4 regions of the Paenibacillus polygoni genome follow, and region 2 is predicted to be linked to each of the others. Evidence: riboswitches for the same ligand, from Rfam matches in the RefSeq annotation. Region 2 holds a riboswitch; each other region holds the start of a gene.

The links. Region 2 has a riboswitch for cyclic di-AMP ahead of QPK24_RS00505 (C40 family peptidase). Riboswitches for the same ligand answer to the same signal wherever they lie in the genome.
Region 1: it holds a riboswitch for cyclic di-AMP, as region 2 does, so the genes downstream of both, QPK24_RS05470 (hypothetical protein) here and QPK24_RS00505 (C40 family peptidase) in region 2, are expected to answer to the same signal.
Region 3: it holds a riboswitch for cyclic di-AMP, as region 2 does, so the genes downstream of both, QPK24_RS17095 (C40 family peptidase) here and QPK24_RS00505 (C40 family peptidase) in region 2, are expected to answer to the same signal.
Region 4: it holds a riboswitch for cyclic di-AMP, as region 2 does, so the genes downstream of both, QPK24_RS10165 (C40 family peptidase) here and QPK24_RS00505 (C40 family peptidase) in region 2, are expected to answer to the same signal.

Annotation. Positions count from the first base shown of each region.
Region 1 covers NZ_CP127162.1:1,141,576-1,149,007, reverse strand. The annotation lists gene QPK24_RS05490 (Nramp family divalent metal transporter) at 1-85, shown strand, start outside; gene QPK24_RS05485 (NupC/NupG family nucleoside CNT transporter) at 232-1,419, opposite strand; gene QPK24_RS05480 (Crp/Fnr family transcriptional regulator) at 1,637-2,335, shown strand; gene QPK24_RS05475 (HAD family hydrolase) at 2,479-3,150, opposite strand; gene QPK24_RS05470 (hypothetical protein) at 3,353-3,766, opposite strand; cyclic di-AMP (ydaO/yuaA leader) riboswitch at 3,913-4,115, opposite strand; cyclic di-AMP (ydaO/yuaA leader) riboswitch at 4,176-4,396, opposite strand; gene QPK24_RS05465 (glutathione peroxidase) at 4,762-5,253, shown strand; tRNA gene QPK24_RS05460 (tRNA-Leu) at 5,305-5,387, opposite strand; gene QPK24_RS05455 (urease accessory protein UreF) at 5,718-6,440, shown strand; gene QPK24_RS05450 (hypothetical protein) at 6,663-7,286, shown strand; gene urtE (urea ABC transporter ATP-binding subunit UrtE) at 7,371-7,432, opposite strand, start outside.
Region 2 covers NZ_CP127162.1:108,946-116,377, forward strand. The annotation lists gene QPK24_RS00490 (4a-hydroxytetrahydrobiopterin dehydratase) at 1-233, shown strand, start outside; gene QPK24_RS00495 (c-type cytochrome) at 290-655, opposite strand; gene QPK24_RS00500 (GNAT family N-acetyltransferase) at 765-1,271, opposite strand; gene QPK24_RS00505 (C40 family peptidase) at 1,438-1,905, opposite strand; cyclic di-AMP (ydaO/yuaA leader) riboswitch at 1,909-2,048, opposite strand; gene QPK24_RS00510 (hypothetical protein) at 2,296-3,126, opposite strand; gene QPK24_RS00515 (M1 family metallopeptidase) at 3,137-5,116, opposite strand; gene QPK24_RS00520 (YwhD family protein) at 5,220-5,729, shown strand; gene QPK24_RS00525 (transglycosylase domain-containing protein) at 5,804-7,432, opposite strand, start outside.
Region 3 covers NZ_CP127162.1:3,560,188-3,567,619, forward strand. The annotation lists gene modA (molybdate ABC transporter substrate-binding protein) at 1-799, shown strand, start outside; gene modB (molybdate ABC transporter permease subunit) at 812-1,477, shown strand; cyclic di-AMP (ydaO/yuaA leader) riboswitch at 1,837-1,970, shown strand; gene QPK24_RS17095 (C40 family peptidase) at 1,975-2,832, shown strand; gene QPK24_RS17100 (cell wall hydrolase) at 3,254-3,925, opposite strand; gene QPK24_RS17105 (cell wall hydrolase) at 4,094-4,732, opposite strand; gene QPK24_RS17110 (MFS transporter) at 4,873-6,090, opposite strand; gene QPK24_RS17115 (hypothetical protein) at 6,264-7,238, opposite strand; gene QPK24_RS17120 (nucleotide sugar dehydrogenase) at 7,231-7,432, opposite strand, start outside.
Region 4 covers NZ_CP127162.1:2,115,820-2,123,251, reverse strand. The annotation lists gene QPK24_RS10175 (DUF7507 domain-containing protein) at 1-3,105, shown strand, start outside; gene QPK24_RS10170 (DUF11 domain-containing protein) at 3,102-4,817, shown strand; cyclic di-AMP (ydaO/yuaA leader) riboswitch at 5,105-5,245, shown strand; gene QPK24_RS10165 (C40 family peptidase) at 5,250-5,711, shown strand; gene glgD (glucose-1-phosphate adenylyltransferase subunit GlgD) at 5,806-6,906, opposite strand; gene QPK24_RS10155 (glucose-1-phosphate adenylyltransferase) at 6,932-7,432, opposite strand, start outside.

The DNA of each region.
Region 1 (7,432 bases), 1.0 Mb from region 2:
AAAATGGCTGAGCATCTTATCTTGGACCATTGCAGGAATCATTGTCATCTTAAATATCTGTCTGCTCGCATTAACCCTTTTCTGATATAAATGTAGTCTGCAGCTTAGTTACGAACTAAACCCCAAAAAAAGACCCCGAAGGGTCGACTTTTTCTAAGTCTACCCTTCGGGGCTCAGTTCAACAAAATCCATCAATTTTCTTTTTTTCTAAAGAAAGAACAATCCAGCGAATTATAAAAATAATCCAACGACTGTAGCGGATAGAATGGACGCCATTGTTGCCACAAGTAACATTTTCAATCCAAAGGCACCCACTTCTTTCCCTTTTGCACCATCAATAGCTTGTACAGCACCGCTTACAATACCAATAGAACCAATAGAAGCAAAGGAAATAAGGAACGTTGAAAGAATAGATACTGTTTTTTCCGAAAGATCTGCCATCATAGGTTGGAACTGCATAATTGCAGCAAATTCATTAGCAATTAACTTTGTCCCCATTACGGAACCAGCCGTAATCATCTCATTACCCGGAATACCCATTAGGTAGGCGATTGGTGCAAAAACATACCCAACCATCGTCGTTAAATCCATTCCAAAAACACCATCAAAGATTCCATTGACAAGTGCAAGTATCCCTAAGTAAGCGATCAACATGACACTTACAATTAGAGCTACCTTTCCACCATCCATAGCTCCGCTTCCAATAGCTTCGAAGACATTTTTTGTATGAATCATTTCATTTATATCGATTTCTTCTTCCTCTTTTGAAACCTTCACAGGTGCTACTATAGAAGCTACGATCAACGCACTGAATACATTTAATACGACTGCAATCAAAACAAACTTTGATGGCAGCATAGTCATATAAGAAGCAATAAGAGCGGCTGAAACACTCGCCATTGCAGAAGTAGATATGATAAACAAGCGATTTTTATTTAAACTTTTTATATGAGCTTTAATCGCAAGAATTGCATCTGCTTGTCCAAAAAATATAGAGTTAATTGCATTAAAGCTCTCGATTTGAGGCAATCCAGTCACCTTTGATAATAATCCACCCACAAATTTAATAATATACGGAAGGATTTTTAAATGTGTTAATAAAGATAGGAACGCTGAAGTGAAAACGAGGATAAGCAAGACATTAACAAAGAACGGCGATTGTCCCTCTGGGATCCAGCCACCCACAACGAAGTCAACACCTTCCATTCCATACTCTAACAATTTATTGAAACCAGTTGAAATGGTATCGACTACCTTCAGACCCGTCGTTGTTTTGAGAAGTAGCCAAGTCAGAATAAATTGAATCCCCAGCATAATAATAATCGCTCTAAAGTTGATGTTTCTTTTGTCGTTAGAAAGCAAGTAAGAAACACCTAATAATAGAACAATTGCAACGATACCAAGTAAAACCCCAAACAAAACTATCCCTCTTTCTGTTAAATTTCATGGGAGAAGTCTAAGAAAAAAACCTGCCTTTCTTCCCGCCGTATGTATACTAATTACTTTCCCTATTGAACTCAAGGACATATGTCCTACACCTAACAAATTCTATTCTATTATTTTCTCGCAGTTTTTAACTTTGAAGTTCAGGGCAGAATAATAAACAACACAAAATAAAATTAGAGGAAGAAGAAAGATGCGTATAACTGATAATCAACCATTAATTTATTCATATCTGGAGAAAATGAACCTGCATGAATTCTTTTCGATAGAAGATCTCAACAAGATACGATTATGCAGTTTTGAAAAAGGAGAAAACATGATCTCCGAAGGCGAACCTCTAAAGGAGATGTTTTTTCTAGTCGAGGGGAAAGTAAAAGTATACACATTAACTTCCGAAGACAAAAGATTAATCATACGATTCCAAAAAAATCCTGCAATGCTGGGGGATATCGAATTTGCGAATGAGGAAGCAGCAATGAATTCAGTGGAGGCCAGCACAGAATGTATCGCTTTACGTATTTCGTACAAAAATTTGAAAGAAATAATCGGAGATAATCCAAGCTTTCTGCTACGATTACTCAAGTCTATTGCACAGAAGTTTAGGACAAAGACCAATTTCACTACATTCCTTGTTCTTTATCCTGTAGAAGTGAGGTTTGCCAGCTATTTATTATCTATTTCTACGGATAGCATGGGTAATTTATTTCGGGAGGAAATGAAGAATTCAAGCTTAATCGAAATAGCGGATACTATTGGTACAAGTTACAGACATTTAAACCGAGTAATTCAGAAATTGTGTAATCAACAAATTATTGAAAGAATTGATGGTACCGTACATATCAAAAACATTAATAAACTTCGTAAATTAGCAAAAGACAATATTTATGAATAAACGGTAATAAGATGAAAACCTTGTAAATGGAAATTTTCGATAGGTGAAACCCCGAGATAGGATTCGCCTTTTTACACTGTCTACTATTCGGGGTCCATTCTGCCAGGCATATTATTTTTCTGTTCCTTTTTCCCAATTCAGTGTTATAGGAGCAGTCCTATTAATTCATCTAAACCGGATATTGTACAATCCGGCAGATCATCTGCGCCTTTAGAGGGTTGATATCTTCCATACCCTTGTAAAATACGGATGGTTTTCATCCCGAGTAATTTAGCAGGAACAATATCGTTATCAATCCGATCCCCAATCATTATTGCTTCCGAAGGAGCACATCCTGCCTTTTCCAAAGCATATTCATACAGTCTAACGTCCGGTTTAGCTAGTCCTTGCTCTGCAGAACAAGCAATAACATCAACATAAGAACTAAAACCATATTGATGAAGCCGTTCAGCCGTACCTGGACTTTGGTTCGCAATAATGCCAATCCGGTAATGTTCTCCAAGCTGAGCAAGAATTTTTTTAGCTTCTGGGTAGGGAGTCTCCAGTTCTTTACGATATTTCAGCCTAGGCCGAATATAAGCCCGGTCCTCTTCCTTCTCAATCAACTGAGAGATCGCATACTGCATGGGAGAGTCAATAAAATTAGAGTAGCTTTCAATAAACTTCTCCCTCACATCCTGAATCGTAATGGAATAACCTCGATCTGCAGCACGCTCAACAAACTGATTCATAATATGGTCCACCGGTATCCATTCATCGACAAGCGTGTCCCCTACATCAAAAAAAAGCCACTTTACGTCAGACCACATTCCCATCTCTTGTCTCAACCTTTCAAGTTACAATGATCTTCCATATAAAAAAGACCCATGATGATCATGAGTCTCACACTACGTATATCTTATCTGACCATTATAGCAATGCAAGATTTGTTCCGCAATCATAGCAAGGATACCTGCCCTGCTACATCAATAGATGTAAAACAAATTCTTTATTTATCATTTCAGGACGAAAAACATTCTAATTAACAGCAGCTCGTTCTTCGTTCAACAAGAATCCGACTTCACCCTTGATAGTGAAAACGATATGATTCGCTCCCATCCCCCGGTATACACCGCGCGGATGATTCTGTTGAGTAATAATCGTTATTGGTTTTTGTGTCCATGGTCTGCATATTTGCAGAAAGCGACAGGTTAAATTCATGCTGTTCTCAAACAAAAATATCCGTCCTACGGTTGCATCGGGCAGTGCCCATTTATGAGCAAACGCAGTATCCATACGGATAATATGCTGCACTCCAAGCTTTCTAACCTTTTTTTCTTCCTGTTCGCTATTCGTGAGAACCGCAAAGGACAATTTTTTGTACATAAGTAATCTTATAAAATTTCGAGCTGCTTCATTAGGTGCAGTAACCAGAATGATTTCATTATTCATTGTGTAAGCCTCCCTATGATTGAAAAGACAACAAAAAAAAGAACACCATTTACATCATGAAGGCATGCCGGCGCTCTCCCACCCAAATAGGAAAATAAGGAATCACGAAAATTCCCAATTCTCCTCTTAGGTGCTCACGGTTCTGCTGCCTCTCCCTATATACGCTTACGAGGTTAGCTGCCGGATTCGGACAAGAGAGAGTTGCCCTATTCCCGGCCTGACGACCCGGAAATTCACCCCTTGGAATAAACAATCTTCCGAATGTTCATTCCCGTTTGGTTCCCCCGTTTTTATCAAAGACCCACCTAAAAATTAATAGATGAATCTAAAAATTCAGCGTAGAAAACAATAAAAAACCACAGAGGGTTAGCGCCCCTGCGGTCGATAAACGATCACAAGATTCATCATTCCTCTCTCAAGTTATTAGCTTACGAGGTTAGCTGTCGGATTCGGACGATGAGAGTCGCCCTTCCTTACACACCCGAATGAAACTGTCATTCGACGAATAAAGATTCACCCCAACAAAGTTCCTAGAACCAGCTCTTACACCGATCCAAGCAGCCCTGCTATCATTGGTTCCCCCGTTTTTCGTTTGAATACATCAAGACGAAAATTCAGCAAGCATAGTAATGAGAATTTCTATTGTTTTATAAAATGTAACTCGTCTTTCTTTGTGCTCAAGATTTACGATATGAATCATACACCCGAAGCAGAACGGTGTAAAGGTATTCTAGAGCTCAATTCCGTCAATATTACGTCATATTCATCTAAATTCTATTAAAAAACAAAACAATAAGGCTTCCATTTCCTCTAATCTCTATGTAGCTAAGGATTACATGCATTTTGTTTAAATCTTAAAAAGACAAGGTATATGGTTGACTCACATTGGTTAACTCCCTTTATTAATTGTTTAAAATTTAATTGTAGAAAATATTGTAAACGGCTTGTCTATTCTCTTATAATAAGAAGAAAAAGATGAGGCGGTGGGTTAATCAATGTCCATTTATGATTACCATGTTAATACCATAAAAGGTCAAGAACTTCATATGTCAGCTTATAAAGGTAAAGTGATGCTTATCGTGAATACCGCCAGCAAATGCGGATTATCACCGCAGTTCAAAGGGCTGCAAGAACTTTATGATAAATTCAATCAACAGTCTTTCGAAATACTCGGTTTTCCAAGTAATCAATTCGCAAATCAAGAACCAGGGACAAGTGATGATATCGCTGAATTTTGCCAGATGAATTACGGTGTCAGTTTCCCTATGTTTGAGAAAGTAAATGTAAACGGAGAAGATGCTCATCCCCTTTTCAAATATTTAACGACTAAGGCACCTGGCATTCTAGGATCGAAAGCGATCAAATGGAACTTCACTAAATTTCTTATAGATCAAGAAGGCCACATTGTAAAAAGATACAGTCCACAGACAACCCCGGACAAAATTGAAGCGGATATCGCAAAGCTCTTATCACACCAAGGGATATAAGAACAAAAAAAGAGACCTTGAAGTTATAACTTCAAGGTCTCTTCTGTCTGATGCGGTCGAGAGGACTCGAACCTCCACGGGTATACACCCACTACCCCCTCAAGATAGCGTGTCTGCCATTCCACCACGACCGCGCATCTTGTTCAGCAACATTTTCGTGCCAACAAAATATATTATACACATAAACCTATATCATGTAAAGACAAAAACATAAAAATTTTTTTTACATCACAAAAACATAAAACAAGGAACTAAACATTCCCTTTACGTCAAATTTACGTTAATTTACATAACATATAATAATAAAAGAAGAGATTTATATTGACTTTTATGGTTTTTATATGTCAAAATAGGTATCAAATACAGCGGAAAACTTAAAAACATAACACACATATAACACACTTATCGATCTCTTCTTTTTATCAAATTCCATCATCACCACAATCCACAGGGAGGCGAACGGAATGAACCGAGGAAATAAGCTGCTCGATTACGTAAAATTGCTTGATTCCTCACTTCAGGTAGGAGGATTTTCACACTCCTTTGGACTTAAATCAAAGATCGAGACAGGAATGATCCATACTTCGCAGGATTTCGAGACATTCATGCGCCATGAACTTTACCCTAATCTCATCCGAATCGAAGGTATGGCCATCAAAGGAACATACACCGCTGCTGCCAATCAAGACTACCAAAGAATTGCTCTTATCGATAAGACCCTACATGGTCAGCACTCCCCTGCTGCAGAACAACCGAATTCATCAAGAACAACGGGAAAACGACTTATCAAGTTATCCAAAGCATTACATCCATGGATGGACTTTTCTCCACTCGAAAAAGCCGCCGAACAATACGGGGCTGTCATCTCTTTACCTATCGTACATGCTTGGATTAATTACGAAATCGGCGTCCCCCTCATAAATGCCGTATCCAGCTATCTTCACGCTGCCAAGAATGTGTGCTTCCTTCACGCAAGACAACTCCTTTTTATTAAACCAAATGAACTTGAACAATTACACAAAACATTAGGAGAACATTTAGATCAAGAATGGAACAAATTAGATTTGTCTGACTCCTCTGTATTTCTCCCTTCTCGTTTCACCGTACAACCATTTCTTCCTAACTTCCCTTTTCCCGAAGAAGGAACTAAGGCATTCAGAGCCCCATCAAGACTCTCCTCGTATTAAGTAGCCCCCCTTCCCTAAAACACGCCGATTATCCATCCCGGCGTGTTTTTCATCATTAATCGACGACATTGTCGGAAAAGAAAGACGTATGTAAGTTATTTATCATTGTTAGATGACGTAAAAACGTATATAATATAGCTATACTTTTATAGAAATACAAAGAAGAAACTCCTTCTTTATTGTTTTTTCAAGAACGAAATATTTAATAGGGAGAGACGGCCATTGTCTGAAGCAAACCCGCTTACACTCGAAGATTCCTACAATCAATTTCGTTCTGCGACCGTAATAATTAATGAAGAAGGACTCATTTCTTCATACAATCAAACATGGCTCACCAAAATTTCTGAGCTGCTTCCCCATCCTGCAGAGAGCTATTTAAAGATGAATTATTACAGGATCCTTAATGAAATTCCAGGAACCTGCATACACAACATACAACTCATTATTCTTCATCTGAAGAACGTATTGGAACGACATACACCTAGTTATGCCTGCGAAATAAGCACGCTTACAGATCAAGGCTACACATGGTTTCAGTTAGAAGCTTCCCCCTACAAAACTTCTCTTCAGCCCGATTTTGTCGGTCTCGCCATTTCATATTATGACATCACCCCCTTTAAAACACTGGAAACCCACCTTAACCACGCTTCTTCCCAGATCAAAACCCTTCGGGGCATGCTTCCCATATGCGCTGTATGTAAACGAATTCGAGACGAAGAGGATGAATGGAATCCTGTTGAGAGCTTTGTAGAAAGAAATACACACGCCGAGTTCACACATGATATTTGTCCTGATTGCATAAGAAGAGTGTACCCTCAGTATTCTCATTTTCTAGACGAAGCCTAAAGAAGCAGCTCCCCTTTGTTCATCCGAACATAGGAGAGCTGCTTAAAGAAACACGGAGCCAGCACTTACTTAGGCAACCCTCCGTTAAACCGTCAGATAATGTTCGAAGCTCGCAAGTCCAAGTTCTTCCGGTTCCCCCTGCATGG
Region 2 (7,432 bases):
AAGGTCGGTGGATTGTTCGCAAATTTACATTCACCAACTTTATGAAAGGCATAGCTTTTGTGGATGAAGTAGGTTTAATCTCCGAAGCGTTTAATCATCACCCTTTCATTACGATTGACCATAAAGTAGTCACATTAAGACTTACTTCCTGGGACGTTGGTGGCATCACTGCTATTGATATTAAAGAGGCTCAGCAATATAACGAGGCATACAACAGAATGATGCAAGTGTAATGAAAACACGCCTTATCGTCTCCTAGAAGGGAGAGGATAAGGCGTGTTTTGTTGATTCACTTTTTCTCGGATAGCCAAAGAGCAAGGTTCGCAATTTCTTCGTCGGAAAGTTGTCCTTCAAAAGCAGGCATTTTGCCTCCGCCTTTACCCTTACTAATCGTCTTATAAAGCTGCTCAGCATTTAATTCAGCGCCAACCTTTTGCAAGGAAGGACCAACGCCTCCTTCAAGCTGATTTCCATGACAAGAGATACAGCTTCCTTTAGCTTTTTCCTCAGCACTTGCAGCATCCAGAGTTACCTCGGGCATAGTGGGTCCGGCTTCTTCTGCCATCTCTTGTTCTCTTCCTGGTACCGTAAACATTAACACGAGGGCAAAAGCGCAAGCGAAGAAAAACAAACCGCTCATGATCCATTTCTTCATTTGTAGTGTCCTCCTACTATGTACATTCCTTATTTCATTATAATGTAACCGGCTTCAGGTTCATAGTATTTTATGGTAAATATTTAAACAAAAGCGAGAATAAGTAAACTCAGCTAGATATGACATGTTTTTTGTAAATCATGCAGTGAAATAATTGAGTACCTTCAGGAGTCAGCCGCTCATATGTGTCATCAATAACAAACCCAGCTTTTTCGTACGCCCGAATGGCTCTCGTATTCCAGGTGAGCACTTCCAAGTCAATGACATGGCTTGGATTCCTTTTTTGAGCTTCATGTACAACAGAAGACACAAAGGCCTGACCGTACCCATTGCCACACAAAGAGGGACGCATACCAAAGCCAAGCCGAGTGACTCCTTCTATAGGAAACAGCTGAGCAAAACCACATAGTGCAGGCAACTCTTGTTCTCGTACTACAGATACATATTGCTGTGCTCTTAGCACGGGATCTCCAAACTCAATCTCTAAAGCTTTCATCTGATCCCAAGGCAGCCAGCCGTATATATTATAGGGAGGCTCGTACTCCCAGGTACTAATCTCCGCAGCTTGCTCTTCGGTCATGGGCATGACTCGGAAAACAGGGGATGTTTGTGTCATAGGATCGCTCCTTTAATCTAAAATTTATCTTTCCTACCACTCTACAGGTTAAGAGAGAGGCGAGGCAAGCAATATGGAATAGAGGATAAATAAAAAAACTCGAACCTGATTACTTTTTGTAAAAAAAGTAGTCAAGGCCGAGTTATTAGGGTAATGATTAGAAATATTAGTCTAGAGTAGCTGTTTCGAACTGTTCAGTACTCATAATTCGCTTTGCACCTACATAACGCTTTGCATAGTAGCTTTCGTCAAGCTTACTGATCGTCACGCCTTTAGAGGAAGAAGCATGTGCAAACTTACCATCCCCAACAAAAATACCTACATGGGATACCCCTTTACCGCTGGTATTAAAGAATACAAGATCACCCGTTCTAATATCAGAACGAGACACTTCTGTACCCATATTGAACTGTGAACCCGATTGTCTTGGTAGTTCAATTCCCAGCTTCTCGAATACGTACATCGTGAAACCAGAACAATCAAAACCACTAAGAGTAGTTCCGCCGTATTTATAGTCTGTTCCCTGAACGCTTTCAATAACCTTGTCCATTTTGGAGTCAGCAAATGCACTCCCTGTTCCAATGGATAATGCGATTGCTAGGCTTAGCGCTGCAGCAGTTAATGTCTTTTTCAAAAAATAAACTCCTTCCAATGCCTGCGAGGTTAGCTTAAGGATTCGGTAGAAGGTTCCCCTATGACCACTCTGTTGCGAGATCAATTCACCCGTAATATGGTTCCCCCGCTTCCCAGGTACCAGGAATTTGGCGTATCTGATGATATGTACCTGTGAAGACGTATGTACTATGTATTTCCGATTCATAAAAACAATGAAATGATTATGTAATAAAAGCTTGGTCAATTTAGTTACAATAGATTACAAAGTTGTCACAACATGTTCTGGGCTTATTGTAACAGAATATGTGTAAATTTGGCAATCGTTTTCAGGGAAAAAATACAAAATAAGCCTGACTCATACGATAATGAGCCAGGCTTATCTTTTGGTAAGAAGTAGTTCGTGCTAACTTTAGGAGTGATTAGAGCTGGTTTTTGAATTCCACAGACTAAAATGAGAACTGATTTTCCACACATTCATAATGGACCGAATGAGATGATAGGATTGCTGTAGAATCAGAGCTAGAAGTCCCGTCCAAATTAAGGAGACAGCTGTGAATGAACCAAATATGGCTAGCGTAATGAAGCCGAGCAAAAGGGAGACCAAAGTGACAGGAACGGCATAACGGATACAGATCCATATCGATACAGAGCCGCTGCGTTTTCCAATGAGGCCAATCTGGCAGTAAAGCAGCAGCTGCTTTACTATATAGCCGTAGATCATCCACAAGAGAAGGTAAGGAATGATTTTAGTAAGTACAGGCAGATTATAAATAGCTGTAATAAGATTCGGAAGAATAACTGGAACAATCCAGTAAGCAGGGATGAGTAATAGGATGATCTCTATAAAATAGAGAAGAGATGTTTTTCTCCAATGTTTCTTAATGCCTTGAAAGAAAGCCAGACCTTTTGCTGAATTCCCTTGTTCATGCAGACTGTGAAGTAAACCTGCTCGAATAAGCGGGGTCATCAGCATTCGAATGAGGAACATAAGGATTAGCAGCCAGGCGTACTGATGAACTAACGGGCTTACCGATAAACTAAGCTGACCCTCCATCCAAAACAGCACCTTACTAAGCTCGTGAGGCGGAGGATCGGGATAGCGCATCAACAGCGGCACCACAGCAGAAGAAACAATCTTATAAAGAAACATTCCCCAGACCAGCTGGTATATAAAAAGAAACAATACAACAAAATAATGCTCTCTCATAGATTTGAATCCTTCTGATATATATACTTTCATCGACTCCACCTCACCATGACAGACTTCCAAGCAGGGTTTCAATCAGTTTCGTAATACTGATGTTAAACCGAGTCTGTATTTCTTCTTCTACTTCAGCTCTCATATAATTATTAATATGTTTGTTTTCAATGGCGATCGAGTAGGAAGGGTCTACCATGACCCATTCTATAGGTTCTTTATACGTTAGATTGTAGATAACATTCGCATCTTTGCCGTCCCACTCTTTGCGAATCATATGACCGTCTTTAAAGGCAAACACTACTGGGATTCCGGTGTAGTCTCCAGCTCTCTTACTCAATTTTACAGTTGAGATGTAGTTTGGTTCCGTTTCTGTGCTTTGATCCTTCACCTGGACCGAGTCTACAGCAAAGTCAGCCATCATGTTGCTGTATACATACTGATCGAAGAAAGCAGCCCAAGATTTGCGGGTAACTTGTTCGAGTACGGTCTGAAAATCTTTCGTCGTTGGATGTTTAAAACGGTACTTGGCAGCATAGGCAGACATGACTTTGTCCATTTTTTTGATGCCGATTTGCTGCTCAATGGCTCGCAAGACGAGTTTGCCGCGGGTGTATACATTTTCTGCATAATGCTGCTGTGAATCATATTTCCATGCTTCCTGCGTGAGGGAGGCAGGAGAAGTAATATAACCAGACTGCAAAGGGATGTGGGATGAAAGCCCATATTCTTGTTCCATTAAGCGTTCCTCAGCATAGGAAGTAAAGGCCTCGTCAAGCCAAGCTTCTTCAAATTCATTACTTGCAATCATGCCATAGAAGTATTGATGTCCAATCTCATGAATGACAGTGCGCTCCAGCTCATAACCAGGCGATGTTTCATCTGCGCCGAAAGCGGTAACCAAGGTAGGATACTCCATCCCGCCGGCTCCATTTCCTGCTTTGGGAGGCACAACGATGGATAATGTGGAGTACGGGTATTTTCCGTACCATTTGCTAAAATTGGATAAAGCCGATTTTGCTGCATACAGGTAGCGGTCTTTAAGATCAGCATGAGCAGGGTCTAGAAAAAGCTTAATTCGGACTCCAGGTACATTCGGTGCAGAGAACGGTTCTTCTACAACGACAAAATCGGGGGAAGCGGCCCAAGCAAAGTCATGAACATCATCAGCATAGAACTGATAAATACGCTGATCGTCCTTTTTATAATAAGGTTTGGTTGGGAAACCCGTTGCTGCTACGGTATAATTAGCAGGTACCGCAATACGTACACTATAAATTCCAAAGTCTGAGTAAAATTCGGAATTACCGTGATATTGATGTAAATTCCAACCTTCGGTCTTTCGGTTGCGTGTTCCGACAGGTTCATAGACACTTAGTTTGGGAAACCATTGTCCTGCCATAACGAAGTTATCTGCTGTTCCCATCCTGGCAAAGATCCTGGGCATATCCACTTCAAAGGACATATGGAGGGTGATCGATTCTCCCCCTTTTACAGGCTTGGGCAAACGGACTTTGACCAGACTCTTATCGTGTATATTTCCGTCATCGGGCTGTACATATTGAATGCGATGAAGGAGAGAAAGACCGTCTGGTGTTTTTATTTCTGTAAGTTTCATGGAGCCGTAACCATCTTTCGGCATCGCATCTCCTCTGAGTTTGCCTCCCGATTCTTTCATAAAGGTTGTCTCATCTGAGGCAAACGCATTGGGATACAAATGAAAATAAAGCTCACTCACCGTTTTCTTACCTGGATGGGTCCACGTCAAGGTAGAAGTGCCTTTAAGGACATGGTCTTCTGTTAATTGAACATCAATGTGATATTCAACTACACGGTCACTAAGCACCTCGGCAAGCGGTGTCTGTACAATTCCCTCTGTGGGCGCAGGCACTTGGGCATTTACATTGCCCGGTATCGGCGCAAGGGCAGATTGCGTAGATGGGGCTTGGCTTAAACTGAGCAGCAGTGTGCCGCCGAGAACACAAATAGCAAGAACAGAGGATAGAATTATTTTCGCGCGAACTGGGGTCATACGTTAAATACCTCCCACTTGACAAGCATCTAAGGCATGTATATGTTTGCAAGCGGAGAAATATTAGTTAAAATATTGGTATCAACTTTTGGAGGCCATAAAAATGGAACAAAACGGTCAAATTGGCAAGAAGCAGATTGCCTTAAATATTGTGAACAGCAAGAGTAAGCATAAAGGTTTTGGTTCAGGTTCGATTGATTTGAACAACGTTTCTCCTGTTATCATTGATGGAGGCGTTGCTACCATTGATATTGGTGCGATGCATGCAAAGAGTAAGGTAGAACGCGGTATTAAATTTTCTACGGAAAAAGCAGATGTACCGAATGGCCGGCAAGTATGGTTAGTATGGGTAGCAGTAGATCGTACGGCAGAAGGCCAGTTTTACGCAGGAGCGACCGCATGTGAGATGTTGATCGATACAGAAGCAAAACGCGGCTGGAAGATTCTCGCTGACCATGTAAATAAAATGGATTATGCAATGAAGCGCCGTGTCATGTTAGATGAGCTGGGAGATGAAGATAAGGCAGCATTAAAGCATCTGCTTATTTCTCATAATGAAGACTGGTGGAATGCAGCTCCAGATGAACTCAAACAGGCACTAGAGACGAACTAAACAGCAAAAAGAAGAGGGTTTCGGCATTAGCCGAAACCCTCTTTGTATTGTAAGAACGTACAGTTGATTGACCCTTAATTCGTCCACCAACGTTTAAAGTGATTCCACCAAGAATCATCTCGGTCATTTTGAATGTCATCTTCTCCGTTTGAGCCCGGTTTTGCTTCATGTTCATCACAGTATTCCGTAGGTTCTGTACCGCGGACAAACACTTCAAGTCTACGGCTTTCACAGTTCTCCCCGGCAAGTTTTCCGGTAGAAGGATCGATATAGACACTAACCACTTCTTCAGGAACAGGGAATATTTTCGGCGGAACATTTTCGAGCGCTTTTTCCATATATTCTGCAAAAATAGGAGCGGCTCTTCGGCTTTCAGAAGTAGTAATCTCCTGATTATTATCATATCCTACCCATACTGCTGTCGATAATTCAGGTGTGTAACCTACAAGCCAAGCATCTGAACTTGTGGTGCCTGTTTTCCCGGCAACCGGTCTCTTGATCTTATCGGCTACCCGGTGAGCGGTTCCCCCTGTATCAAAGACACTTTCGAGCAGACTTGTTACTACATAAGCAGAAGCGGTATCTACTACTTGTTCGGGGGTCTGTTCCGGCACTTTGTAGACAATTCGGTCTGCTGCATCCGTAATTTTCAGCACAGCTATAGGGGCATTACGAAGTCCCTCATTAGCGAGAACTGAATAAGCCGACGCCATCTCAAAAGGACTGACAGGCGATGTACCCAGCGCGAGTGATGGTACGGGATTAAGGGAACTCGTAATCCCGAGTTTTTTGGCCATTTCAATAACTGGGTCCGTTCCAATTTGCATTAGAGTACTCACCGCATAAATATTATCAGAGACCGCAATCGCTTTTCTCATATCAATGGGTCCAAGATATTTATCACCAAAGTTTTTTGGTTCATACGTTTTACGATCATTATCGTACTTGAACACAGTCGGTTTACTATCAAATTGCGAGATAGCGGTCATCTGCTTTGATGAAATGGCAGCCAAGTACATAATCGGTTTAAAAGAGGATGCAGGCTGCCTATTATCCGCCAGTGCATGGTTGTACTGACTGGAGTTATAGTCTGTTCCTCCGACCATGGCCTTTACATATCCATTTCTCGGATCAATGGATACTAAACCTACTTCAAGATCACTTTCTTTATCCATTCCGTTAGCGATCGCATCTTCAGCAGCTTCTTGCATCTGCATATCCAGGGTGGTGTAAATGTTAAGACCGCCATGTTCTAATTTAGCTGAATCGATCCCCAGATCATTAACCACTACGTTTCTTATATAGTCTCGGAAATAGGAGGCTTTTTCATTTGTCTTTGGCTGACTTTTTGGCTTGATATCAAGCAATTCATTATAAGCCTCATCAGCTTCCTCTTGCGTAATAGCTCCGGTAGTGACCATTGAATTCAGTACAACCTTTTGACGATCTTTCGCCTTCTTCATATTGTTGTAAGGAGAATAATAGGTCGGTCCTTTTGGAATGCCGGCAAGCATGGCACTTTCCGCTAAATTTAAATCGGCTGCAGACTTGCCAAAATACATTTGCGCTGCAGATTCAATACCATAAGCACCATGGCCGTAATAAATTTCGTTAAGATACATTTGTAAAATTTCATCTTTGGTGTACTTCATTTCAAGTTGTGCCGTGTATATAGCCTCTTTAATTTTACGAGACCACGTTTT
Region 3 (7,432 bases), 1.5 Mb from region 2:
GCTTCTAACCGCATGCGGTAGCACAGGTAGTACACCGGGCTCTACTTCTACATCTACAAAGCAACAATCGCAGCAATCTACTTCAGAGTTATCCTCTACACAGGCTGAGGTCACTGAGCTCACCATTTCAGCTGCAGCAAGCTTAACGGATGCGCTGGAAGAGTTACGGCCGATCTTTGAGGCGAATTATCCGGAAATCCAGCTTACTTTTAATTTTGGAAGTTCCGGCGCACTGCAGCAGCAAATAGAACAAGGTGCTCCCGCCGATCTCTTTCTATCCGCTGCGGAAAAGAATATGCAGACTCTGATTCAAAACCATCAGATCCTGGAAGGTTACTCTGAAACGTTGTTAACAAACGAACTTGTGCTAGTGTCCGCCAATAACAGAGAGTTTGATATAACATCTGAAGCGGATCTAACGAATTCGGAAGTAAAAGTTGTAGCCATCGGTATTCCAGAGAGTGTTCCTGCTGGGAGTTATGCTAAAGAAGCATTAGAAAAACTGGGCTTATACGATAAACTGCTTCCGAAGATTATACAGGCTAAAGATGTGCGTCAAGTAGTACAGTATGTTGAGACAGGTAACGCTGACGCAGGTTTCGTATATAAAACAGATGCTGTTCTATCTAAAGTCAATATTGTACATACGGTTGATTCAGAGCTTTATGCACCCATCCATTATCCAGTGGGTATTATTCAAGCAAGTAAACACATCAAGGAGGCCAAAATATTCTATGAATTCCTTACATCCGATGAGGCCAAGACCCTATTTCAGAAATATGGGTTTAAAGGTCTTTAGATAGAAATGCCTATGATTGATTGGAATTTATTCTGGGCACCCGTCCGATTGTCACTAATGATCGCATTGCTATCAAGCATGGTAACGATCATTGTAGGAAGCTTACTCGCAAAATGGATGTCTAGAAAAACATTCCGCGGAAAGCTAATTCTTGAAACTGCGTTCATGCTGCCCATTGTACTGCCTCCTACCGTTGTTGGATTTTTGTTACTTGTTCTTTTTGGCAGAAACAGCTTTGTGGGTACAATAATAGAGCGCATATTTGATGCTCCTCTGCTATTCACATGGTGGGCAGCCGTTATTGCTTCAATTGTTGTATCTTTCCCCCTTGTCTATCAAACGATGAAAGTGGGATTTTCGTCTGTTGATAGAGAGCTTGAAGCAGCCGGCCGTTCCATCGGTGCAAATGAATGGCAAGTCTTTCGCTATATTACACTTCCTCTTGTATGGCCTTCTCTTATGACCGCCTATATACTTGGATTCGCTCGGTCGCTGGGGGAATTTGGGGCTACACTCATGATTGCAGGCAATATCCCAGGAAAAACGCAGACTGTACCCACTGCTATATATATCGCTGTAGACAGTGGGAATACAACCATGGCATGGGTATGGACCGTCTCTATTATTGTTATTTCTTTCCTCCTTTTACTAATAACAGGCCGTACTAAAACGACATAAAATGATAACAGCTTTGTAATGATCAGCCCAACAACCCGTGATTTCTAAAAATACGGGTTGTTTTTTTGTTATAATCTTACCAACGAACTAGAAAATAAAGGGTATTATATGAAATAATAGATAAATATTTTGTAACAAAAATAAGAAAATTAATAATTTTGGTTACAATATTGTAACCAAAATTATTATTTCAATTCTTTCGAATAGTGATAAACTACCCCCTTTAAAGGAACTTAACCTATCTCCATAAGTATATAACTAAATATTCTGCCAAGTTTTAGTGTGCAAAATATGAATCAATGGTTACAACATTGTAACATTTGATGCTTTTTTTATTATATATTAGTTACAGTTGATTAATATTAATAAAGCCGAATCTACTAATTGGTACGGGGGACGATTTACATACTTGGGGTGAATGGATGATGAAGATCCTAGAGTACCTTCTACTCAAACCCGTCAACTAACCTCGGAGGCTAATGGAGGAATAAATAAGAATGAAGAAATTTGGTAAATGTATGTTATTAACTACTCTGCTTGGAGCAGGCTTAGTATTTGGGAATTCACAAGTGGATGCATCTTCTTCAAGTTCAAATAGTGTCAATGTACAGCTTAATGATAGTCTTGTTAATTTCGAAGATGCATCTCCTTTTTTAGATAATAATGCTAGAACGCAAGTTCCATTGCGTAAACTTGCAGAAGAAATGAATTATACCGTAAGTTCCTCTAAATCAGGATCTACTACAACGGTTACTATTAAAAAAAATGGAACTACAATTAAAATCAAAACAGGTTCCACAACAGCAACAGTTAATGGAAAAAGTGTAAGTCTTGATACTCAAGTATTTATTCGCGACAGCCGTACATACGTTCCACTTCGTTTTGTATCCGAAGCTATGGGTAGTGACGTTGTTTGGAAAAAAAGCTATTCTCTTGTTATGGTAAGTACTACAGGTAAAACATACAGCCCGATTCTTGTAGGGAATGATCATGTAAAAGGAACGAGCATTGTTCAAGAAGCTACCAAATATATAGGTACACCTTATGTATATGGAGGTTCTACTCCAAGCGGATTTGACTGCTCTGGTTTCGTGAAATATGTTTTCGAGAAACACAACGTATCCCTTCCGCGTACAGCTGCTTCCATGTATAACACCGGAACTTCTGTATCAAAGAGTAATCTGAAACAAGGCGATCTTGTTTTCTTTAATACAACAGGTACTGTCTCTCATGTCGGCATCTACGTTGGAAACAATAGTTTCATTTCTGCCACTACTTCCAGTGGTATTAAAATCGACAGCCTGAGTAACACTTACTGGGGTCCTAAATATGTAGGAGCAAGAAGTGTACTTTAATATAAGATTAGAATGATAAGAAGACATTCACTCCGCGTGTTGGAGTTGAATGTCTTCTTTGTCTTAGAAGTTTCTTACGGTGACTTCGGGTTGTACCCTGCTTTCGCTTCCAGCACATTGATTTGAAGGTGTGGAGATATGGGAGTATATTGTTCCTTTGGGGTGTAGTAATGTCCTACAGTGCCGCCTGAGGGCTCAGAACCAGGGTTTATTGTTATCTAATCATTTGCGATCACTACCTCTCATGATATGCGCTATATACAGTCAAAAAAAGGTACGGTCCCTCAATTACTTTTGAGGAGCCGTACCTTTTCTTTATGAGAGATCTTTATCAGGCATCTTTATGAGAACTCTTCATTAGAGGTCTTTATTAGTGACACTCTTTTAGAAGAATTCATTATTTCATCTCTAAACTGAATCCCTATTTTGTGAATACATGATTTCCTATTGTTTTTATAATAGGTCGTGCTTTACTCCAAGCCGATGTGGCAATCTTCGGATTGTAATAATAGAGCGCTCCCCCTGTTGGATCTTCCCCATTCAGCGCACGCTTTGCTGCTATATAGGCAGAGGAATTCGGAGTAAGGTTATACTGACCGTCATCCACCGCAGTAAACTGTCTAGGATGAAGGATAACATCTTTTATGGAACTCGGGAACTGATTAGACTGCACCCGGTTCAGGATTACAGCAGCTACTGCCACCTGTCCTATTAATGATTCTCCCCTTGCTTCCCCATTTACAGCTTTAGCCAAAGCATTCAGTGTAGCTCCTGAGGCAGGCGCCTTAGCCTTCAAAGCAGCTATCGTTCGCTTACCTGCCTTTCCATCGACAGCAAGACCACTCCGCTTCTGGAAGCTTTGAACAGCCTTCTCTGTCTGTGATCCATAGTATCCGGTTACTCCAGCAGATAAGTAGCCTAGCGTTCTGAGTCTCTCTTGCAGGTCTACCACTTCAGCGTGCTGAGTTCCTTTTTGAAGAAGCATTGCACTGGCCGGGGAAGCGGCTCCTACTGTACCTATTGCGATCGATCCGCTTAAAAGTAACCCTGCTGCGAATGTTTTCCATTTTTTGTTATGATTTAATTTGTTCATATATCCTATGACAACCTCCAGATTCATGATGTAAGTGTAATTGCGGGATCTGGCTTTGCCGATCCTGAAAAAAAAGCCGGGAGAAAGGGAATTTTCCTGCTTTCTCCCGGCGAAGTGTTATTTAAGTACCATCATTCTTACAAATTCAATATTTATTTTGTAAAAGATTTATTTTGTGAAAACATGATTACCAAGTCTTTGTGTAACGGGCCTAGAACTCATCCAAGAAGAGGAAGTGTACTTCGGATTATAGAAGTATAGAGCACCTTTAGAAGGATCATATCCTGTCAAAGCTCTGCGAGCTGCCTCATAGGCACCCGCTGTCGGCACACTTAGTTTGCCGTCCGCCGCAGGTGCAAATTGTCCTTTTTGAAAAATCACGTTCGTAATAGCATTCGGAAATGCCGAGTTCTGAACACGATTAAGAATGACAGCACCTACTGCAACTTGTCCAGTAAATGATTCTCCTCCGGCTTCATCTTGAATAATACCTGCCAGATGTTTTAACACTTTATTATTAATCGGCGCTTTGGCTTTCAGTTTGGCTTCTGTCTTGGGACCAACCTTTCCATCGATAGCTAAGTTGTTCACCCTCTGGAATTTCTTCACAGCTGCAACCGTTTTGTCACCATAGTAACCACTGATACCAGCCCAGAAATAATTTATTTTATTCAGTCTTTCTTGGACCTCAACTACTTTGGAACTTCTACTACCCTTCTGTAGTGTCGCAGCACTAGCCGTTGTTGATGCACCCAGTATAGAAAGAGCACAGGCACATGTTAAGATAAGTGTGGGTATTTTTTTCATTAGTCTTACATATCCTCCGTTTCATTCGTGATCAGATGCCTTGCATCATAAAATCTCATCACTGAATTTGGCGGCGCTAAAAGTAACACCTAACGTGTACTATAACATAAGTTACAATTTTGTTACATCTGTCAATAGACCTAATCTGCAAGTTCGATGCCTTTTGTTTCCTTTCCTAGCACGAGTACCGCTGCTGCACCAACTAATACCGTAATAAAGAATAAGGTGAATATTGTGCTAAAAGAAACCCCTTTTTGGACCAAAAGACCTACAAGAAGCGGCGCAATCACGCCTCCGATTCGGCCAACAGACGCAGATAACCCCACGCCAGTAGAACGTGTTCTCAGCGGATATAGTTCCGGTGTATATGCATACATGCCTCCCCATGCGCCCAGGTTAAAGAAAGAAAGTGACATTCCTGCAATAATTAAGGATAATTCGGAGCCGGCATTTCCAAACCAAAGCGCACTAAATCCTGTCATCACTAAATATACGACGAGTACAAATTTTCTCCCGAATTTCTCAATAAAGTAAGCCGCAGTAAAATAACCTGGCAACTGTGCGAGTGTCATAATAAGTACATACTGAAAACTTTTAACGAGTTCATACCCTTTGGACGTCATGACACTCGGCAACCATAAAAACATGCCATAGTAAGAAAATACAACCGTAAACCATAAGATCCATAACATCAGCGTGGTCTTCCGATGTTCTGCAGACCAAACCGATTTAAATTTCTCTCCAAAGCTAACCTTTTTCAGTTCCTTTTTCTTCTTGAATTCAGGTGGGTCCTGAATGGCTTTGCGTAAGTACAGCGCGTAAAATGCCGGTAGTGCACCGATTAGAAAAGCTACACGCCATCCATACTCAGGAATGATGAAAAAAGAAATGAGAGCCGAAATAATCCAGCCTGCAGCCCAAAAACTTTCAAGCAGAACAACGGCTCGTCCTCTTTCCTTAGCGGATACCGATTCTGATACCAGCGTAGAGGCAACCGGAAGCTCTCCTCCAAGACCAATCCCGGCAACAAAGCGAATGAGGCAAAGGAACACATACCCAGTAGCTAAAGCTGAAAATCCGCTTGCTACCGAGAAAATAAGCAGCGTCCACATTAAAACGGCTTTTCTCCCATACTTATCAGCCAGTGTCCCTGCGAGGGCAGCTCCAACGACCATCCCAATCGAAGTGGAACTTGAGATAAGCCCTACTTCGCCTGGACTAAGGAGCCATTCCTTCGCCAAAGCAGCTACGATAAAGGACATCATACCTACTTCCATGGCATCAAACATCCAGCTCAGCCCAGCGCTAAAAAGCAGCTTACGTTGTTTCGGATTTTGTAAGACTTCGAGTTTACTCATCGTAATACTTTTGCTCCCTTATGTAATATATTTGAAGTGAAACCTATCATCTTATTTATAATGATTTAAGACAGCCTGTCAACAAAAAAAGAGAACAGTCTGCTTATCTAAAGTAAGCATACTCTTCTCTTTTTTCTACTATCTTTTATTTCCGCAACAAGATTTAGGTTTTCCTATTTATTTTCTTTACGAACAAGAGATACATCATCCTTCATTTTCTTATACCACACTTCATAATGATGTACCGCAAGTCCTGCAAAGGACTGATGTTTTGTGCCAAGTTCAGCCGCTGTTTCCATCTCTGATTCCATATTCGGAACTGCTTTCCGGTAAAAAGTTAGATGTTCGCCTTCCTCGGTATGACCAAGCTCGGCACCGATCCATACCTTCTTGTCCAGCTCATCTGCTTCCGCAAGTTCTTCCTTGGAGAGATCGTACATTTGCTGACCGCTGTCTCGATAAGCCATGATGGCAATCGCATCAAATTGATCAATCATCCAACGACTAAGTGTCCCCTTACCATCTGGACTTTCTCGTTTATCAAGCCAAAAAGGAACTGCTGCGCTCATATAGAGATTTCCTTCAGAACCTGCCTGAATCCACTCCTCTATATTTGCGCTCCATTCTGTAATGACTGATTGCTCCTCTTGTTCCCAGCGCCGTAATTGATACGGCTCGACATCAAACTGTACACCTGCAAACTGCTCCTCTGGTGCTGCTTCCTGGTTAAATTTCTTTACCCATTCCACCCAGGCGGTGCCTTCTTCTCGTTTTTCTGTATAAGCCCAGTCTGCATGACCATTGAGTGCGTGGACTGAAATGTCGTGAGCTTGTGCTTCCGCATTGAAATGTCGATATGCTTCAGGGGACACACTTTCTTTCGTTTGCAGAAAAACAGTATTCACCTTTTGTTCTGCTAAGAAATTCACAATTTCATCTGTACGCTCTTCAATGATCGAAGCATCCCATAGCCATGTCGCTTTATTTTCATTCACTTCAGGTGATTTCAGCATGAAATACAGGATAAGTAAAAGGAAAAAGATCATGATACAGCAGCTTCCTTTTACCCATGCCGGCCATGAATTCCATGCGTATCCTCCTTTATTCGGCGGCTTCTGCGCAGTGTTCATCGTATCGTTTTTAAGCAAATACCGCTTCTTCCTGTGACGCTGCCGGATGCTGTACAGAATGGCCTATTTTATAAATGTGCGGTAATGGATATTCTTTGAATGCATTACGAGTGTCAAGTACAGGTACGCCCAGCGATGCGATTTCATCATACTCTAGGTTCTTATGGTTCGTAATTAATACGATGCAGTCATATTCTTTGAATTTAACTGGG
Region 4 (7,432 bases), 2.0 Mb from region 2:
ACATTTGAGGTGAATGTAACCATGGCTGTACCTTCACAGATTAATAACCAATCAACGGTTAGTTTTACATCAGGTGTTTTTTCAGGCACATCAACATCAAATCAAACACAGATTCCAATCACTCAACCGCAAATTTCACTCACCAAAACAGCGGATACAAACAATGCAACCGTAGGCGATACTGTGGTATATACAATAACGGCTGCAAACTCTGGAAATCTACCCGCTGCACTTATCGTTTCAGATACCATCCCTGCAGGAACTACCTTTACTCCAAACAGTGTTCTTGTTAATGGAATTTCCATACCTGGCGTTTCCATCATTGATGGAGTCAGTACAGAAATAATTTCAGCCGGTGCAACTTCAGTCCTCTCTTTTTCCGTTACGATTACATCGCTTCCATCACCACAGTTCATTACGAATCAAGCTTCTTCTACTTTTACGTTTACCACTCCTGATAATCGGACATTAACAGGAACCGCTTTATCTAACACAGTTAGTTTCCCTGTATCCTCACCAAATGTACTTGTTACCAAAACAAGCTCACTTGCTGATGTTTCCGTAGGTGATATTATCACGTTTACCGTAACGGTTACTAATCTTGGTATTGAAGATGTGCAAAATGTGCTTTTATCAGATCCAATAACAGGGACGTCATTCATTCCTGGTAGCGTCACAATTAATGGCGGTCCGAATCCAACTGCTAATCCAACGGGTGGGATTAGTTTAGGCGGAATTGCAGCCTCAGCTTCTGCTTCAGTCACATATAATGTAAGGGTTGATTCCGTACCAACTCCACCTGAAATCAGTAGTTCCGCATCCGTAAGTTTTACATCTGGGGTGTTTGCAGGTACAACCTTCTCTAATGCACCGATCATTCCCGTATATAACCCCGTTATTGCAGCTGTCAAATCTGCAAGCAAAATCAATGCTACCGTTGGCGATACACTCACTTACAGTATTACGGTAAGTAACACAGGTAATTTTGGTGCAAGCATCAATCTAACAGATACGATCCCTGCTGGCACCTCTTTTGTTCCAAACAGTGTATTAATCAACGGACTTCCATCACCTGGATCCGACCCTTCTCTAGGCATTGTATCGAGTAGTATTACCCCAGGGACCTCCAGTACAATTACCTTTTCTGTCGTAATCGATACGCTTCCGAGTCCGCAGTTCTTGAGTAATCAATCCTTTGTCAGTTACTCTTATACATTGCCATCAGGTAGAACGCTCGGCGGAAATATGTCTTCTAACGTGTCTATAGTTACTGTTTCTGCTCCTAATGTGACAGCAGTTAAAATATCTTCATTAACGGCACTTACTGTTGGGGACGTCAATACGTATACCGTAACCATTGGAAACAGTGGAATCGAGACCGTGAATAATGTGATCATTACCGATGCGCTTCCCGCAGCAACCTCCTTTGTCAGCGGCAGTGTATATATAGACGGAACCCAGCGCCCCACCGCCAATCCTTCTACAGGAGTGACGATCGGAAGTATAACTCCAGGGTCTACGGTCAACGTTACTTTTCAATATCGTATCAACTCAATACCTACGACCTCTTTGTCGCAAATTGAAAATCGCGCAATCGTAACCTTTACTTCGGGTACATTTTCAGGCAGTACATTCTCAAATACCGTGAGCACGCCGGTATACAGCCCTATTTTGTCAGCCGTTAAAACAGCAAATACCATCAATGCAACGGTCGGAGATACCGTAGTTTATTCGATTACGTATACGAATACAGGTAATTATGGCGGCAGTGTCGTTCTAACCGATCTCATTCCTGAAGGTACAACACTTATTCCGAACAGTGTCATTGTGAATGGCGCTCCAGTTCCCGGAGCAAATCCTGCAACAGGTATGTCCGTCGGTGTTATATCATCTACAGCCACCGTTTTGTTCTCCGTCGTCATTAATACGTTACCGGTCAGTCAACAATTAAGTAATCAAGCGACTTCAACCTTCACTTATACGTTGCCTGATGGTAGAACACTGAATGGTTCTTTTGCCAGTAATTTATTGCAAATACCTGTTTCCTCCCCAAATATTACACTCGTGAAATCAGCCTCTGTAGCAACCGCAGTCGTTGGTGACACCTATACGTATCGTGTCATTGTTACGAATAACGGAATTGCGAATGTGAATAATGCTGTATTGTCCGATATTTTAGCAGCTGAAAGTACTTTTGTACCCGGAAGTGTTACCGTTGATGGAAATTCCCGAATAGACGCAAACCCAGCGGGCGGGATTAATCTAGGCACGATTGCACCAGGGAATGCAGTGACCGTAACTTTTGACGTGAGAGTGAATACGCTGCCAAGTGCTCCTTACACCATTCAAAACCGTTCATCCGTCAGTTTTACCTCAGGTGCTTTTACAGGTGCTTCCTATTCCAACACAGTGAGCATTCCGATCTACCAGCCTATTTTTCAATTACTCAAAACAGCCAACTCCTCAAACGTGACCGTAGGCGATACCGTAACCTATTTCTTAAATTTGACGAACACAGGCAATTTACCGGGAATTGTAACTTTAACGGATGACTTACCTGATGGAGCCGTTTTGGTTCCAAATAGTGTACTCATCAATGGAGTTCCTCAGCCCGGGGTGAATCCGGAAACAGGGATTCCTGTTGGTAATGTAGCTCCCGGATCGAATATCAATATCACCGTAACTTTACAGATCATCGTTGACACGCTTCCAGAATTACAACAACTGATCAATCAAGCATTTGGAACATTTACTTACGCACCCCCAGATGGTCGATTCCTCGGCGGCAATTTCAGTTCTAACCCGCTCGTGATTCCTGTCTCATCACCGAATGTAACGGTTGTAAAGACGACCTCCACAGGAGATGCCGTTGTTGGCGATACCATCACTTATACCGTAGTTATTACCAATAACGGAATCGTAGAAGTTGAGAATGTCGTTATGGTAGACCCCGTACCTGCCGGTACTGAATTTGTATCTGGAAGTGTAATTGTGGATGGAAACGCTAGACCTAACGCCAATCCGAATACTGGGGTTACGGTTGGGACCATTCAGGAGGGAGCTTTCTCAACCATTACATTCCAAGTACAGGTCGTTACGATATGAATTCGCAGGATAGAAGGAATTATGTAGTAAACAATCAATCTTCTGTCCGTTTTGCATCAGGCCGTTTTGAAGGTGTGTCTTATTCCAATATGCTATCTATCCCGCTAACAGGTGCTATTCTGACACTCAATAAAAGTGCCTCTATGGAACAAGTGACACTCGACAGCATCGTTATGTATCAGCTTGAAATAGAGAATACTGGGAATGCCCCTGCAGAAGTTACGCTAATCGATACACTTCCGGAGGGCACCTCCTTTATTCCCAACAGCCTCTTGAAAGATGGTCTTCCTGTGCCAGGCGCCAATCCGCAAGAGGGTCTGCAAATTGGGATCTTGCCGATCAACGAGAAAGTTACGATTCAGTTCCAGATCATTATAAGCAGCATTCCTGATTCTTTAACTCTTACCAACGTGGCCACAGCAAACTATACGTTCCAAGCGATGGATGGTCGTCTCATTACAAAAGAGCTCATCTCTAATCCTGTCACCTTATTCGTATCTCCCTCTCAATTATCCATTTACTATTATGCGAATACGAATCAGACTTTTGAGGGAGATATCATTACTTTTTTTATACAAATCACGAATACAGGAAGAGAAGATATCAGAAATGCCGTAGCTAGCACATTATTGTCGGGTGAGATGACTTTTCTTCCCGGCAGTGTGGTGATTGATGGTCTCCTCGCCCCTGATCTTGATCCATTCGCAGGTATTACAATCCCTATTGTTGTTGCAAACTCAACGACCCAAATATCGTATCAGGTGAGAATAGGGAAAAGGACAACTTCGACTCCTCTTACGAGTGTTGCAACGTTACTTTATATCAATCAGGGAGAAGAAATTACAATTCGTTCAAACCCGGTGTCTATCACGTATTTGTTACCGGTATTAACAATTTCCGTAAAGATAACGCCTGTTCAAGTAACCTATGAGGATACAGTCACATATGAAGTACTTATCCAAAATGAAGGAGAGATTCCCGTAGACGCAGTCTATGACTTACTTCAAGCCCCAGAGCTCAACCTGGTTCCGGATACAGTAAAAGTAAACGGTATTCTACGACCGAAGGTTTCTTTAGCGACGGGACTTCCTTTAGGCACTTTAATTCCACACTCCAGCATATATATCACTTTTGAATCGAAAGTTTCTGTGATCCCTAACTCCATTGTTCCTGCTGAAGAATGGGTTAACCGTTCACGGCTGACTTACACATTTCGAATCAATGATGGAAGGTCGGTTCGACTGACAACGCTAGCTCTTACACCTGTTTTTTTCTATGCCCCGCGCATACTGCTTCATGTTCTCACATCACCGAAATATGTGGAGCCAGGTGACGATATTCTATTTGAGATAACTATTCGGAATTCAGGAAATACAAAAGCAGATTTGTTTCTGCCCTTACCTGCTCCGGGTGTGTCTACGATTCTAAATGGCTCTATTCAGTGGTCTGATCATAAACGCGAGTTAACCGTGCTTGAGATGGAGCAGCAGACCGTGCAAATTACAGATATTCAGCCTGGGGAATTAATCAAATTGATCTACACACTTCATATGCAAGTGTTTCCACTCTTTAGACCTGCGCGGGAACGGGACGAATATGTGTTTTCCGACACGATCCAGGCCCTTTGCACTTATAACTTTAATGACCGTATACACTCCTTTGAAGTGGTATCTAATGTCTATGAAATTGTCTTTACTGAGCACGATGAATAAAAAAATCGAAAGGCCCAGCTGCATTATTTTAAGCAGCTGGGCCTCTTTTCTCGTCTTGTTTCGTAAATTAGTCGGTATTCATATATCTATAATATTTCTGTTAATAAGGGATAAACAACACTCATGTTCACAAAGGTGAAATAAATTCGAGAAAAAGATAACGAAATTAGTAAAATCAGGTTGATAATTCATTCGCCCAATGTTAAAATTCGTTGTAGAGAAAGTAACATTTTCGTAATCATTGTTGTAACTAATTGTTATCATTAACATGAATATACAAGGTGCAATCACGATAACCGCCGAATTCTTACGCACCTAAGAAGCGGGGGACCCGCCTACCATGGGTGAATTGATCTCGAAACAGAGTGATCATAGGGTACCTTCAACCGAATCCTTAGCTAACCTCGCAGGCATTGGAAGGAGTATTACATTTTGAAAAAGAAACTCGCATCAGCAGCATTAGGACTATCATTACTATTCACCGCAGGACTCGGGCACGCTTCCGCTTCTGTACTTTCTACCACAGTAAATAACACAGTTGGTGTTCCTTATAAATACGGCGGTACTACACTCACAGGGTTTGATTGCTCTGGGTTTACTCGTTATGTATACAAAAAATTAGGTGTAACTTTACCTCATAGTTCGAAACAACAATACAAAAAAGGCACTTCAGTGAAGAAATCCGCTCTAACCAAAGGCGATCTTGTATTCTTTAATACAAGCGGTAAAGGCATTTCGCATGTTGGAATATACCTAAGCGATAACAATTTTGTCTCCGCTACCTCATCTAAAGGTATCGCCATTACACCCATTAACAAGGGTTATTGGAGTTCAAAATATTATGGTGCTAAGCGTGTACTTAGTTCATCAGCAGCGAAAAAGGCCGACTTATAGTATACATATAAACTGCCACCACGATTATGAAACTTCAGAATTTCAACATAGGAAAAAAGGTCAGAGAAGTAAGTCTCTGACCTTTTTTCCTGATTTAAATTTGGCTGCTTTTGGCAATGACATAAGGCTGCTTGGCATCACCGATCAGTGTGCAATCTGCCGTTAAATGTACATCTTTATCAAGGATTACATTCTCCAGCACTGTATTCTCCTCAATTACACATTTCTGCATGATGATCGAATTACGAATTTGAGCCCCTTTGTGAACTTTGACTCCTCTAAAAATAATACTGTTCTCGACCTGCCCTCCAATGATACAACCATTTGCAATCAAAGAGTTGCTTACTTCCGCATTCTCGAGAAACCTAGTCGGTGGTTCATATTTGATTTTGGTATGAATTTCATATTGTTTGAACAAACGTTGATATTGTTCTTGATTAAGTAGATCCATACTATTGCGATAATAACTTTCTACCGAGTTAATAACGGTATGGTATCCATCAAAAGCAAAACCAGCAATGTTTAAGTTATGCAAATTATCTTGGATTCCATCACGGAAGAAGTAATCTTGACCATGCGCAATACAATGATCTACTAATTTCAGAAACAATTGTTTTTCCATAATAAAAGCACCGAGATATATATTAGGATGATCACCTTCTTGATGAATTCCCGTAACTTTTACACCGTCCACATCGACCCGTACACAGGACTCATGTTCAGGAAGGATCTCATCTACTTTTTTATAAAGAAGAGTGACATCGGCTTTCTGAGAGATATGAAACTGATACATTTCCCGGTAGTCCATGGAGTAAATATGCTGACTGCCGGTATGAATAATATGGGTACCTTTGGCTCGAAGAAAATAATCACGATTATTATGAAAATGCTGCAGATCGCCTTTGGAACGGTCCGTAGGATCATTCCAGTCTGGCGGAAGTATAAAAAGACCCCCGTGTTTGCGATCTAGGTCCCATGGAGCCCCCTGCCCCAAATGATCCAGCAGCGACCGATACTTCCTACGTACAAACAGCGCGGTATGATGAATGTTAGAATGCATTAAATTGGACAAAACAAAATCGATCAAACGATACCTACCCGCAAAAGGAACGGCAGCACCACAACGAAAATATGTTAATTCATTCATTAACTCGAGCTCTTGATCCAGGTTCACTACACCCATGAGATGTTGCATACTAGGTCACCGTCCTCACTCATATTTAGCTAAGTCCATACGTATGTTGTCGATATGTCTGATCAATTAGTAAAATTTCATCTTCCTGGTCTCCATTACCCCCAACAACAGAGTAATCTTCAATCATCGTTCCTTCGCTTACAATCGCCCGGTGAAGTCTAACATTCTTTCCTATTTTCACTTTAGGCATAATCACTGAATCCGTAACTACACTTCCTTCCCCGATCTCGACCCCATAAAATAATACCGATTTGCTGACTTCCCCTTCAACAATGCAGCCTTCATTCACGATACTGTTACAAACCTTTCCTTTTGTACCAATATAGCCCGCCGGTTCATTCGGATTACGTGAATAGATACGCCACTGCGGATCATTTAAATTCAAGGGAGGATCGTCGCTTAACAGATCCATATTCGCTTCCCATAAGCTCTTAACCGTCCCTACATCTTTCCAGTAACCGCTGAATGGATAAGCATACAGCTTCTTCTCATTCTTGAGAAGAAGTGGAATAATATCATGACCGAA